3 regions of the Chromobacterium sp. CCUG 76385 genome follow, and region 2 is predicted to be linked to each of the others. Evidence: predicted binding sites of a transcription regulator. Region 2 holds the regulator's gene; each other region holds the start of a gene.
What was found. Region 2 encodes FNR, which switches genes on or off when oxygen is low (the NO sensors DNR and NnrR bind a similar motif). Its sites were predicted from a motif close to TTGATNNNNATCAA; they were not measured.

Region 1 (4,308 bases), on a different contig from region 2:
TGGAAGCCTGGTCGTGTGGGGCTTCCTCTGCCTTGTCGTCATCCAGGAAGGGCAGATTCGCCGCTTCCTCGTACCGGTTCTTGGAGCGTTTGCTATAGGCGATGATCAGCACCACGATGAAGAACGCGAAGCAGACCACGGTGAACAGCGAACGTCCTATCGTTACCCAGTCCATGGCTCAACGTACATTCTTCAGTGCAAGGCCCAGGCCTTGCAGGTAGGCGATCAGCGCATCCAGTTCGGACTTGCCCTCCACTTGCGACTTGGCTTCGGCGATCTCCTTGTCGGAGTACGGCACGCCCACCTTGCGCAGCGCTTCCATCTTGGCCGGCACCACGTCGGCATCGGCCAGATTCTTGGCCAGCCACGGGAAGGCAGGCATGTTGGACTCCGGCACCACGTCGCGCGGGTTGGTCAGGTGCACGCGGTGCCACTCGTCGGAGTAGCGGCCGCCTACACGGGCGAGGTCGGGGCCGGTGCGCTTGGAGCCCCACTGGAACGGATGGTCGTATACCGACTCGCCCGCCACCGAGTAGTGGCCATAACGCTCGGTTTCGGCGCGGAAGGGACGGATCATCTGCGAGTGGCAGTTGTAGCAGCCTTCGCGGACATAGATGTCGCGTCCAGCCAGCTGCAGCGCGGTGTAAGGCTTCACGCCGGCTACCGGCTCGGTCACGGATTTCTGGAAGGCCAGCGGCAGGATTTCCACCAGGCCCGCCACGCTGATCACCAGCAGGGTCAGCACGATCAGCCAGCCGACATGTTCTTCGATCAGTTTTTGGATTTTGTCCATGATTTTTCTTTCGCCCCCTTAATGTGCTTGTGCGGTGACTGCCGGAATCTTGGCATCCACGGCGCGGCCGGCGGAGACGGTGCGGAAGGTGTTGTAAGCCATCAGCAGCATGCCGGACAGGTACAGGGCGCCGCCGAGGAAGCGCACGAAGTAGTAGGGGTAGCTGGCCTTGACCGACTCGGCGAAGGCGTAGGTCAGCGTGCCGTCCGCGTTCAGGGCGCGCCACATCAGGCCCTGGGTCACGCCGGAAATCCACATCGAGGCGATGTACAGCACCACGCCCACGGTTGCCAGCCAGAAGTGCGCTTCGATCAGCTTGACGCTGAACATGGAGTCGCGGCCGAACAGGCGCGGAATCAGGTAGTACATCGAGCCGATGGTGATGAAGCCCACCCAGCCCAGCGCGCCGGAGTGCACGTGGCCGATGGTCCAGTCGGTGTAGTGGGACAGCGCGTTGACGGTCTTGATCGACATCATCGGGCCTTCGAAGGTGGACATGCCGTAGAACGACAGCGAAACCACCAGGAACTTCAGCACCGGGTCGGTGCGCAGCTTATGCCAGGCGCCGGACAGGGTCATGATGCCGTTGATCATGCCGCCCCAGGACGGCGCCAGCAGAATCAGCGAGAACACCATGCCGACGGATTGGGTCCAGTCAGGCAGCGCGGTGTAGTGCAGGTGGTGCGGACCGGCCCACATATAGGTGAAGATCAGCGCCCAGAAGTGCACCACGGACAAACGATACGAGTAAACCGGTCGGCCGGCCTGCTTGGGCACGAAGTAGTACATCATGCCGAGGAAGGCGGCGGTCAGGAAGAAGCCCACGGCGTTGTGGCCGTACCACCACTGCACCATGGCGTCGACGGCGCCGGAATACACGGAATAGGACTTCCACAGCGTCACCGGCACGAAGGCGGAGTTGACGATGTGCAGCAAGGCCACGGCCAGAATGAAGGCGCCGTAGAACCAGTTGGCCACATAGATGTGCTTGACCTTGCGGATGGCGATGGTGCCGAAGAATACGATGGCGTACACCACCCAGGTCACGGCGATCAGCAGCTTGATCGGCCATTCCAGCTCGGCGTACTCCTTGCCGAAGGTCAAGCCTAGCGGCAGGGTGATGGCGGCCAGCACGATGACCAGTTGCCACGCCCAGAAGGTGAAGGCGGCCAGCTTGTCTGAAATCAGCCGGACGTTACAGGTACGCTGCACCACATAGTAGGAAGTGGCGAACAGGCCGCAACCGCCAAAGGCGAAAATGACGGCATTGGTGTGCAGGGGGCGCAGGCGGCCAAAGTGGAACCAGGGCCCGAAATTGAGCTCCGGCCATACCAGCTGGGCCGCGATGACCACGCCCACCAACATGCCGACGATGCCCCAAACTACGGTCATGATGGCAAATTGGCGCACCACCTTATAGTTATAAGTGGGTTGCGTTTCCATTAAGGTTTTCTCCAAGGTTGCTAACTCAGAACATGAACAAACCGTAGCGACTTGAACTTTTTCAACGCAGCCCAATCTGCTGCATGAAGCGGTGGCACGTCGCGGGAACCGAAACAGCATGGTTGGGGCAAGTGCTTGACCTGTATCGATAGGCTTCGATGTCTGTATTAGCAGCTCGCCAGCCTTTCCGACAGCACCAAATTCCCCACCAGACCAATGCCTTTATTCTAAATCAAGCATTTACCGCCAACCAGCTGGATGGGCGGCTTGGCCGTTCCGGCATGTTCTTGCCGTGGTACTACTCGCATGGCAATCGTAAACAGTCCAAATTGCCACTCATGCAATTGTATTGGCATGCAGGCAAGGCTTATTGACATGGATCAATACGGCACAATTGGCGGCGCTTGCGGCGCGGTAATGCTAAAATCATCGCGTTTTGCAACGCATGCAGGCAGATCATGATCCAGTCCATCCCAGTACAGTACACTCTGCGGCCGGCATCGCCGGAAGCCCACATGTTCGAAGTCACGGTTACCGTTTTGCAGCCAGCCAAGAATGGCCAGGTTTTTTTCCTGCCGGCGTGGATTCCCGGCAGTTATATGATACGTGAATTTTCAAAGCATATCGTATCGTTGTCGGCGGAAGCCAGCGGCAAGACGGTGGCATTGCGCCAGCTGGACAAAAACCGCTGGCAAGCCGAGCCGGCCAAGGGCGCGCTGACCCTGCGCTATCAAGTGTACGCCTACGATCTGTCGGTGCGCGGCGCCTATTTGGACGCCGAACGCGGTTTCTTCAACGGCACCAGCGTGTTCCTGGCCGCTGATGGCTATCAGGACGAGCCTTGCTCGATGGACATCCACGCGCCGGACGGCAAGTCTTATGCTGATTGGAAATTGGCCACCAGCCTGCCGGCTGCGGACGTCAAAAAGAAGAGCGGCTTCGGCCGCTATCAGGCATCCAACTACGACGAGCTGATCGATCACCCGGTAGAACTGGGCAATTTCAAAAAGGTCAGCTTCAAAGCCTGCGGCGTGCCGCATGAGTTTGTCGTATCCGGCCGTTTCCAGGGCGATCTGAAGCGCCTGGCCGAAGACACCCGGAAAATTTGCGAATACCAGATCCAGCTGTTTGGCGAGCCGGCGCCGTTCGATCGCTATGTTTTCATGCTGTTTGTCGGCAAAGACATCTACGGCGGCCTGGAGCACCGCGCGTCCACCGCGCTGGTGGCCAATCGCGACGATTTGCCGGTGCCGGGCGCCGCCGAAATCAGCGACGGCTACTTGAAGCTGCTGGGCCTGATCAGCCACGAATACTTCCACAGCTGGAACGTGAAGCGCATGAAGCCGGCGGCCTTCACCCCGTACGATTTGAACCGCGAAGGCCATACCCGCCTGCTGTGGGCGTTTGAAGGCATCACCTCGTATTACGACGACCTGGCGCTGGTGCGCAGTGGCCTGATCGACGAGAAGCGCTACCTGGGCCTGCTGGCCGAAACCATCACCGGCGTGCAACGCGGGGCCGGTAGACTGAAGCAGACTTTGGAGCAGTCCAGCTTCGAAGCCTGGACCAAGTATTACCGCCAGGACGAGAACAGCCCCAACAGCATCGTCAGCTACTACACCAAGGGTTCGCTGGCGGCGCTGGCGCTGGACCTGCTGATCCGCCGCGACAGCAAGGGCAAGCAGTCGCTGGACGACGTGATGCGCGCGTTGTGGGCCAAGTGGCTGGCGGACGGCAAGGGCCTGGAGGAGGACGAGTGGGAAAAGATCGCCATCGAAACCACCGGCCTCAAACTCAAGCCCTTCTTCGACCTGGCGCTGCGTTCCACGCAAGACCTGCCGCTGGCTGAACTGCTGGCCAGCCAGGGCGTCGAATTGAAATTCGAGGCGGCGCAGGGCGCGTCCGACCGCGGCGGCGTGGTGGACGCCTTCGCCGGCAAGCCGGCGCCGCTGGCCTTGGGCGTCAAGACCGCAGGTGATGCCGCCGGCGTCAAGCTGGTCCAGGTGCTGGATGGCGGCGCCGCGCAGGCGGCCGGCCTGTCCGGCGGCGACGTGGTGGTGGCGGTGGACAAG
Region 2 (4,308 bases):
CGCGATATGCCGATCTGGCAGGACAAGGGCGGCAATTTCCATGACGGCCCGGCCGAAGGCCGGATGGATTGCGTGGACCACAGCAGCAACGTCACCACCTTTCTGCGCTACCTGGATAGCCAGGGCTGGTTGAAATTCCACCATGCGGCGCCACCTGAATGGCGCGCGCCGCATATCCTGGACTTGCACTACACCGGCGTGCTGCACGACAACACCGCCAATCAGGACTGGGCGGTGGACACTTGGTTCAAGGATTTCGGGGAACCGCCCGTGGTGGTTCCCCTTTCAGTTTGGATGACGGGTTACGAGCCACCGGCCGTACCCGAGCCTGTCAAACAGGCAAGCAACAGCAAGGAAGGAAGCACCCCGTGACGGGTAAGAAACGCATCGTCGTCGGCATGTCCGGCGGCGTGGATTCGTCGGTAACGGCCTGGCTCTTGAAGCAGCAGGGCCATGAAGTGATCGGCGTGTTCATGCAAAACTGGGAAGACGACAACGACGACGAATACTGCTCCATCAAGCAGGACGCGCTGGACGCGATGAGCGTGGCCGACATCGTCGGCATCGACATGGAAATCGTCAACTTCGCCAAGGAATACAAGGACCGCGTGTTCTCGTACTTCCTCAAGGAATACTCGGCCGGCCGCACGCCGAATCCGGACGTGCTGTGCAATGCCGAGATCAAGTTCAAGGCCTTCCTCGACTACGCGATGGAACTCGGCGCCGACTGCATCGCCACCGGCCACTACGCGCGCAAGATGGAACAGGACGGCGTCCATTACCTGATGAAGGCGGTGGACCACACCAAGGACCAAAGCTACTTCCTGTACCGCTTGCAGCAGCATCAGCTGGCAAAAGCCATCTTCCCGCTGGGCGACATCAAGAAGACCGAAGTGCGCCAGCTGGCCGAGCAAGCCGGCCTGCCCACCGCTGCCAAGAAGGACTCCACCGGCATCTGCTTCATAGGCGAGCGGCCGTTCCGCGAGTTCCTGCAGCGCTATCTGCCCACCTCCCCCGGCCAGATGGTGACGCCGGACGGCAAAGTCGTGGGCGAGCACATCGGCCTGATGTACTACACGCTGGGCCAGCGCAAGGGTTTGACGATTGGCGGCAGCAAGGACGGCAACGGCGAGCCGTGGTTCGTCGCCGGCAAGGACATCCCGGACAACAAGCTGATCGTGGTGCAAGGCCACGACCACCCGCTGCTGCTGAAGCCGACGCTGTCCATGGCCGATCTGAGCTGGACGCTGCCGGACGCGCCGGCGCCAGGCGACTACAGCGCCAAGAACCGCTATCGCATGGCCGATGCCGCCTGCTCGCTGTCGCCCATCGTGGACGGCCAGGCCAGCCTGCGTTTCCAGGAGAAGCAATGGGCCGTCACCCCAGGCCAATCGGCTGTGCTGTACCACGGCGACATCTGCCTGGGCGGCGGCATCATCCGGTAAGCCCTGGCGGCGGCCATCATCCACGGGCATGAAAAAGGCAGGTCAATGACCTGCCTTTCGCTTTTCCATCAAGCCGGAATCAGTGCCCGTTGGCGTGAGAACAGCCGGAGATCAGGTTCTTCAGATCGTCCACTTTCACCAGCTGGATATGCTTGTGATCGACGGCGATCCAGCCCTGCTGCTGGAACTTGGACAGCGTGCGGCTGACGGTCTCCAGCTTCAGGCCGAGGAAGCTGCCGATCTCCTCGCGGCTCATGCGCAGGATGAAGTCGTTGGCGGCGAAGCCGCGGGTAGACAGGCGCTGCGACAGATTCAGCAGGAAGGCGGCAATGCGCTCCTCCGCCTTCATGTTGCCAAGCAGCAGCATGACGTTCTGGTCGCGCACGATTTCGCGGCTCATCAGCCGGTAGAAATGATGCTGCAGGCTGGGGATGTCGCGGCTCAGCGTCTCCATGCGGCCAAACGGCAGCTCGCACACCTCGCTGTCCTCCAGCGCGATGGCGTCGCAGCTGTGGTTGCCGGTGGAAATGCCGTCCAAGCCCATCAGTTCGCCGGACATCTGGAAACCGGTGACTTGTTCGCGGCCGTCCTGGCTGGCGACGCAGGTTTTGAAGAAGCCGGTGCGCACGGCGAACAGCGACTTGAAAGACTCGCCGCTATGGAACAGGTACTCGCCTCGCTTCAGACGGCGGCTCTGCCGAATCACCGTATCGAGCTGGCTCATCTCCTCGCGATTGAGGCCAACCGGGAGACACAGCTCGCGCAAACTACAGCTGGAGCAAGAGACTTTCAAACTATGCAGGGGTATGTGGTTGTGTTCTGACATGCTGTATGGGCTGCAAGCCGGTAAAGGTTGACCCTTATCAATACTGAGTTCACGGGTTTTCCGCAAATTTACCAGTACACCAGAAGTTTTTCCATCAGAAAACGACATGAAAACCACCCATCCTTATTCTCCCGCTCATTTTGAGTTTGATCGCGAGCTGATCGAACGACTGGATGGCTCAGGGCCGCGGTACACATCGTACCCGACCGCGGATCGCTTTACATCCAATTTTTCCGAAAGCGACTATCTGCTCCGCTTGAAGCAGCGCCGCATCGGCGCCAACCGCAAGCCTTTATCGCTTTACGTGCACATACCGTTTTGCAACACGGTCTGTTTCTACTGCGCTTGCAACAAGATCATCACCAAGGACAAGAGCAAGGCCGACATCTATCTGGACTATCTGGAAAAGGAAATCCGCCTGGTGGCCGAGCAGCTTGGCTGCCGCGAAAAAGTCATCCAGCTGCACTTTGGCGGCGGCACGCCCACTTTCCTGTCCGATGCCCAGCTTGAACGATTGATGGGCATGCTCTCCACCCATTTTGAATTCATGCCAGATGGAGAATATTCCATAGAGATAGATCCGCGCAAGGTTTCGCGCGAAACGATGCAAAAACTGGCGAAATATGGCTTCAATCGCATCAGCGTCGGCGTGCAGGACTTCGAGCCGGCGGTGCAGAAGGCGGTCAACCGCGTTCAAAGCGAAGAGGAAACCCGCGCCGTGATCGAAGCCGGACGCTCGGCCGGCATCCAGTCGGTCAGCCTGGACCTGATCTACGGCCTGCCGCTGCAGACGCGCGAATCGATGCTGCGCACGCTGGAAACCGCGCTGGCGCTCGACCCGGACCGGCTGGCGCTGTACAACTACGCCCACCTGCCGACGGTATTCATGCCGCAGCGCCGCATCCATGAGGCCGACCTGCCGCCTGCCGGCGTCAAGCTGGACATCCTGCAGGACGCGGTGAAGATGCTGACCGATGCCGGCTATGTATTCATCGGCATGGATCATTTCGCCAAGCCGGACGACGAGTTGGCCGTCGCCTTGCGCCAGGGCCGGCTGCAACGCAACTTCCAGGGCTATTCCACCCACGCCGACTGCGACATGCTGGGCTTCGGCGTGTCATCCATCGGCAAGATCGGCGCCTGTTACACGCAGAACGACAAGACGCTGGAAGGGTATTACGCCGCGCTGGATCAGAAAAAGCTGCCGGTGGTGCGCGGCCTGACGCTGGACAACGACGATGTGCTGCGCCGCACCATCATCCAGGGCCTGATGTGCCGCTTCTCGCTGTCCGTGGAGGCCATCGAGGAAATCTACGGCATTAATTTCGCCCAATACTTCACCGAAGAAATGCCGCAGATCCGGGTTTTCCAGCAGCAGGGCCTGTTGTCCTTCGACGGCGACTTCCTGATGGTGGAGCCCAAGGGCCGTTTCCTGATCCGCAATATCGCAATGATCTTTGACCGGCACCTGCGCGAACGGCAAACCCACGCCCGTTATTCCAAAACCATCTGATCCACCCCCCCTCGCGCCTCTGGCGCGAGATTTCATGCCTGCGCGCCTTGCCCGGACACAAGCGGCAAGGCGCGCGCAGCCGGCCCCATCCAGTCGCCTCCTCTTCCACGGCCAGCGCCGCCCGATACTGTCTCCCGCGCGATAGCGGCCCGTCTGTAAATCACTATGATTTAGACTTGCATTAAGCAATTCCACTTATACAGTTGAAGGATAGGGAACTTCATTCCGCCACGTTTTGCCCTCCAGCGTTCCTGCGCGGGCAATACGGAAGGAGTATCGCCATGACCACCCCCATCGTCCGGCTGATGCAAGGCCTCAGCTATCCCAAGCGTTTTGCCGTCATCGGACTGCTGTTCGCCTTAGCGCTGCTCTACTTGGTCTACGCCCTGTATCGAACCAATCAGGACAACATCGAGTCCACCAACAAGGAAAAAATCGGCGTCGTTTATATGCAGCCGCTGACCGCCTGCCTTGCCGCCGCGCAGCTGCAGCAAGAACTGGCGGTGCGCGCCGCGCTGGGCGAC
Region 3 (4,308 bases), on a different contig from region 2:
GGATTGTGCAAGTCTTTGATGAGAATGGATTTATTGGCATGGTCTGCCGGGTGGAATAGCATGGGCTTGCGCCTGAATTGTTCGAATTTTGATTGTTCGATTGTGATGATTGCGGCGTCAATGCGCACGATATGCGAGCGTGAAATTGCTTAATTATTTTCGAATGTGAAAATAAAGTTACAAAAATGAACAACTTTTCTTTCGTATTCTATGAAATGACAAGGGCGCGTCTCTTGGCCCAGTGATAGCGAAATGCCGGCGCTACAACAGGCATGGCTGATGCGAGGCAGGCCGGCGGGGACGGTTTGTCTGCATTGCGCTGGCGAGCTGCTGCAACATTTCTCTGGTGTTTTGTGCCGGTATTCGCACAAATGTGGAAGGATTGTGCTGCAGTCTGGCCGTGTGGGGGTGGCTTGGGCGGTGGTACGCTATGGATTGATCGGTATCAAACACGAATTTACTAAAACGAACATAAAATTTTCGCAAAGTCGCATCGGATGCGAATCGCCTCCGGCCGCATCGCGCGACGCCGCCTTACCCACATTCTTAATAGAGACGTTACATCATGAGCCACTCTTCAACTCTCGCCTACGTGGTCGACGAGGCCGCCAGCAAGCAGCAGGTGCTGCTGTCCGAACCGGGCCGCTATCTGCTCAGCGCGGCCATGGCCGGCGCGCTGATCGCCGTTGTGCTGGCCGTCAGCCTGAAGCTAGGCCAGGTCTTCTTCGCCAGCGGCGCCCCCGGTTATTACATCGCCACTTCTGGTTTCTTTGGCGTGGCGCTGGTCAGCATCATCGTGTGCAAGGTGGAATTGTTCACCAGCAATGTGATGTACTTCACCGTCGGCCGGCTTAGCGGCCGCTGCCGCACCTGCAATATGTTGCGCAGCTGGACGATGGTGTATCTGGGCAATCTGCTGGGCGTGCTGTTGTTCGTCGCCGTGCTGGCCGGCGCCGGCGGCATGGGCGTATTGCCTGCCGATCACCTGCTGTTCAACGTGGTGGAGCATAAGGTGCACGCCTCGAGCATGGAGATCTTCTGGAAGGGCGTGCTGTGCAACTGGGTGATCTGCCTGGCGGTATGGGTGCCGATGCGCCTGAGCAATGAAGCGGCGCGGCTGTTGATCATCATGCTGCTGGTGTTCGTGTTCTTCTTCTCCGGTTTCGAGCACAGCATCGCCAACATGGCTTTCTTCGCGCTGGCCAAGCTGCAGGGCATGGCGGGGCTGGAGTGGGCGGATATCGCGCATAATCTGGTGCCGGCTACGTTGGGCAATATCGTTGGCGGCGCGTTTGGCGTCGGTCTGGTGGTGTACTTGCTGGAACGCCACACGCTGAAAGCGGTCTGAACATTGAGACAGGCTGTTGGCCTGTAAACGGCATGTGAATGTTCGTTTTCGAATGTAGTCGGCGCAGTACACCCTGTATTGCGCCGACTTTGCTATAAATCACTGATAAATCAATGATGTTGAAGGCAGTTGGCATGCTGCGCTGCAGGATCGAAATCGCGCCTCAAGCGGGGCGCTACTTGATCAAGATCAAACGAAATTTTCGATTCCGAATGTACCATGTGTTCAATATCTAACACGTTACCGGACCAAGCCAAGTAAGGAGGCCCCAGATGGACGCCATCACTCAAAATGCAGCTCAAGCCAACCCGTGGCGCGATTTCGTCGCTGGCGAGTGGCAGAGCAAGGTCGATGTACGCAACTTCATCCAGCTGAACTACAAGCCGTACGAAGGCGACGACAGCTTCCTGGCTGGCGCCACCGAGCGCACCAAGAAGCTGTGGGATACCCTGGGTGTGCTGCTGAAAGAAGAACGCGCCAAGGGCGTGCTGGATGTTTCGGCCGACCGCGCCTCTTCCATTACCGCTCACGACGCGGGCTACATCGATCAAGCCAATGAAGTGATCGTCGGCCTGCAAACCGATGCTCCGCTGAAGCGCGCCATCATGCCGAACGGCGGCCTGCGCATGGTCGAAAACGGCCTGGAAGCCTTCGGCTTCAAGCTGGATCCGGTGATCAAGGAAATCTGGGAAAAGTATCGCAAGAGCCACAACCAGGGCGTGTTCGATGTCTACACCCCGGAAATCATGGCTTGCCGCAAGTCCGGCGTGATCACCGGCCTGCCGGATGCCTACGGCCGCGGCCGCATCATCGGCGACTATCGCCGCGTGGCCCTGTACGGCACCGACTTCCTGCGCAAGGAACGCCAGCAGCTGTTCGCCGAACTGAATGACGTGACCTTCACCGACGAAGTGATGCGTCAACGCGAAGAACTGTCCGAACAGTTCCGCGCCCTGGACGAACTGCGCCAGATGGCCGCCAAGTACGGCTACGACATCAGCCGCCCGGCCGCCACCGCCCGCGAAGCCATCCAGTGGGTTTACTTCGCCTACCTGGCCGCGGTTAAGGAGCAGAACGGCGCCGCCATGTCCTTCGGCCGCGTGTCCACCTTCCTGGACGTGTACATCGAGCGCGATATCGCCGCCGGCGTGCTGACCGAAGAGCAAGCTCAGGAAATGATCGACGATCTGGTCATCAAGCTGCGCATCGTCCGCTTCCTGCGCACGCCGGAATACGATCAACTGTTCTCCGGCGACCCGACCTGGGTGACCGAATCCATCGGCGGCATGGGCGAAGACGGCCGCACCCTGGTGACCAAGAACAGCTTCCGCTTCCTGAACACCCTGTACAACCTGGGCCCGGCGCCGGAACCGAACCTGACCGTGCTGTGGTCTACCCGCTTCCCGCAAGGCTTCAAGAACTTCTGCGCCAAGGTGTCCATCGATACCAGCGCGATCCAGTACGAAAACGACGACCTGATGCTGCCGTACTGGGGCGACGACTACGGCATCGCCTGCTGCGTGTCGGCGATGAAGATCGGCAAGCAGATGCAGTTCTTCGGCGCCCGCGCCAACCTGGCCAAGGCCATGCTGTACGCGATCAACGGCGGCCGCGACGAGAAGTCCGGCGCGGTGGTGGCCCACGGCTTTGAGCCGATCACCGGCGACGTGCTGACTTACGAAGAACTGATGCCGAAGTTCGAGAAGATGATGGACTGGCTGGCCGCCACCTACGTCAAGGCGCTGAACTGCATCCACTACATGCACGACAAGTACGCCTACGAACGCATCGAAATGGCGCTGCACGACCGCGACATCGTCCGCACCATGGCTTGCGGCATCGCCGGCCTGTCCGTGGCCGCCGACTCGCTGTCCGCCGTCAAGTTCGCCAAGGTTCACATCATCCGCAATGAAGAAGGCCTGGCTGTCGACTACAAGATCGAAGGCGAATACCCGGCATTCGGCAACAACGACGACCGCGTGGACGAGATCGCGGTGTGGCTGACCCAGTCCTTCATGGACAAGATCAAGGCCCAGCCGTACTTCTACCGCGACTCCAAGCCGACTCAGTCGGTGCTGACCATCACCTCCAACGTGGTGTACGGCAAGAAGACCGGCAACACCCCGGACGGCCGCCGCGCCGGCGAACCGTTCTCCCCGGGCGCCAACCCGATGAACGGCCGCGATGTGAAGGGCTTTGTGGCGGCAGGCGCCTCGGTGGCCAAGCTGCCGTACGACTCCGCGCTGGACGGCATCAGCTGGACCGCTTCGGCCACGCCGGACGCGCTGGGCCACACCGCTGAAGAGCGCATCGTGAACCTGGCCAACTGCCTGGACGGTTTCTGCTCGGCTCACCCGACCGAGTTCAGCAGCGCCAACTGCACCCCGTTCGATTGCGACGGCGAGCGCAACATCGCCGGCGGCGGTTTCCACGTGAACGTGAACGTGTTCAAGCGCGAAACCCTGCTGGACGCCATGGAGCATCCGGAGCTGTACCCGCAGCTGACCATCCGGGTGTCCGGTTATGCGGTGAACTTCGTCAAGCTGACGCGCGAGCAACAGCTGGACGTGATCAACCGCACCTTCCACGGCAAGATGTAAGCTGAAAAGAAGGTAGGGCGGGCAGGCCGCAGGGCTTGCCCGCGCGGAAACACCATCGCATCAATGGCGGGGCGGTCCGGAAGGAAAGCCCCGCTTTTTCACAAGATTCACCGGAGAAACGGCATGACCCCACCTATTGCCGCAGACCACAGCGAAGCATCCGTCAAGACCGAAACCATAGGCTATCTGCACTCCACCGAGAGCGGCGCCGGCGTGGACGGCCCCGGCATGCGCTTCGTGTTTTTCGTTTCGGGCTGTCAGTTCCGCTGCCTGTACTGTCACAACCCGGATACCTGGAAGCTGCACAACGGCCGCCAGGTGACCGTGGAGCAGGCGCTGTCCGAAGTGGCCACCTACGCG

Region 1: the regulator FNR is predicted to act here: its motif matches at 2,372-2,385, upstream of ccoN (cytochrome-c oxidase, cbb3-type subunit I).
Region 3: the regulator FNR is predicted to act here: its motif matches at 1,528-1,541, upstream of pflB (formate C-acetyltransferase).

Annotation. Positions count from the first base shown of each region.
Region 1 covers NZ_JAUCGU010000013.1:70,960-75,267, forward strand. Annotated here, with positions in the region: gene QUG01_RS10735 (cbb3-type cytochrome oxidase subunit 3) at 1-175, opposite strand, end outside; gene ccoO (cytochrome-c oxidase, cbb3-type subunit II) at 179-793, opposite strand; gene ccoN (cytochrome-c oxidase, cbb3-type subunit I) at 812-2,236, opposite strand; gene QUG01_RS10750 (hypothetical protein) at 2,395-2,610, shown strand; gene QUG01_RS10755 (M61 family metallopeptidase) at 2,695-4,308, shown strand, end outside.
Region 2 covers NZ_JAUCGU010000011.1:21,133-25,440, reverse strand. Annotated here, with positions in the region: gene QUG01_RS09455 (hypothetical protein) at 1-372, shown strand, start outside; gene mnmA (tRNA 2-thiouridine(34) synthase MnmA) at 369-1,445, shown strand; gene fnr (fumarate/nitrate reduction transcriptional regulator Fnr) at 1,525-2,271, opposite strand; gene hemN (oxygen-independent coproporphyrinogen III oxidase) at 2,378-3,784, shown strand; gene QUG01_RS09435 (methyl-accepting chemotaxis protein) at 4,066-4,308, shown strand, end outside.
Region 3 covers NZ_JAUCGU010000018.1:35,940-40,247, forward strand. Annotated here, with positions in the region: gene QUG01_RS12650 (formate transporter FocA) at 566-1,348, shown strand; gene pflB (formate C-acetyltransferase) at 1,621-3,948, shown strand; gene pflA (pyruvate formate-lyase-activating protein) at 4,072-4,308, shown strand, end outside.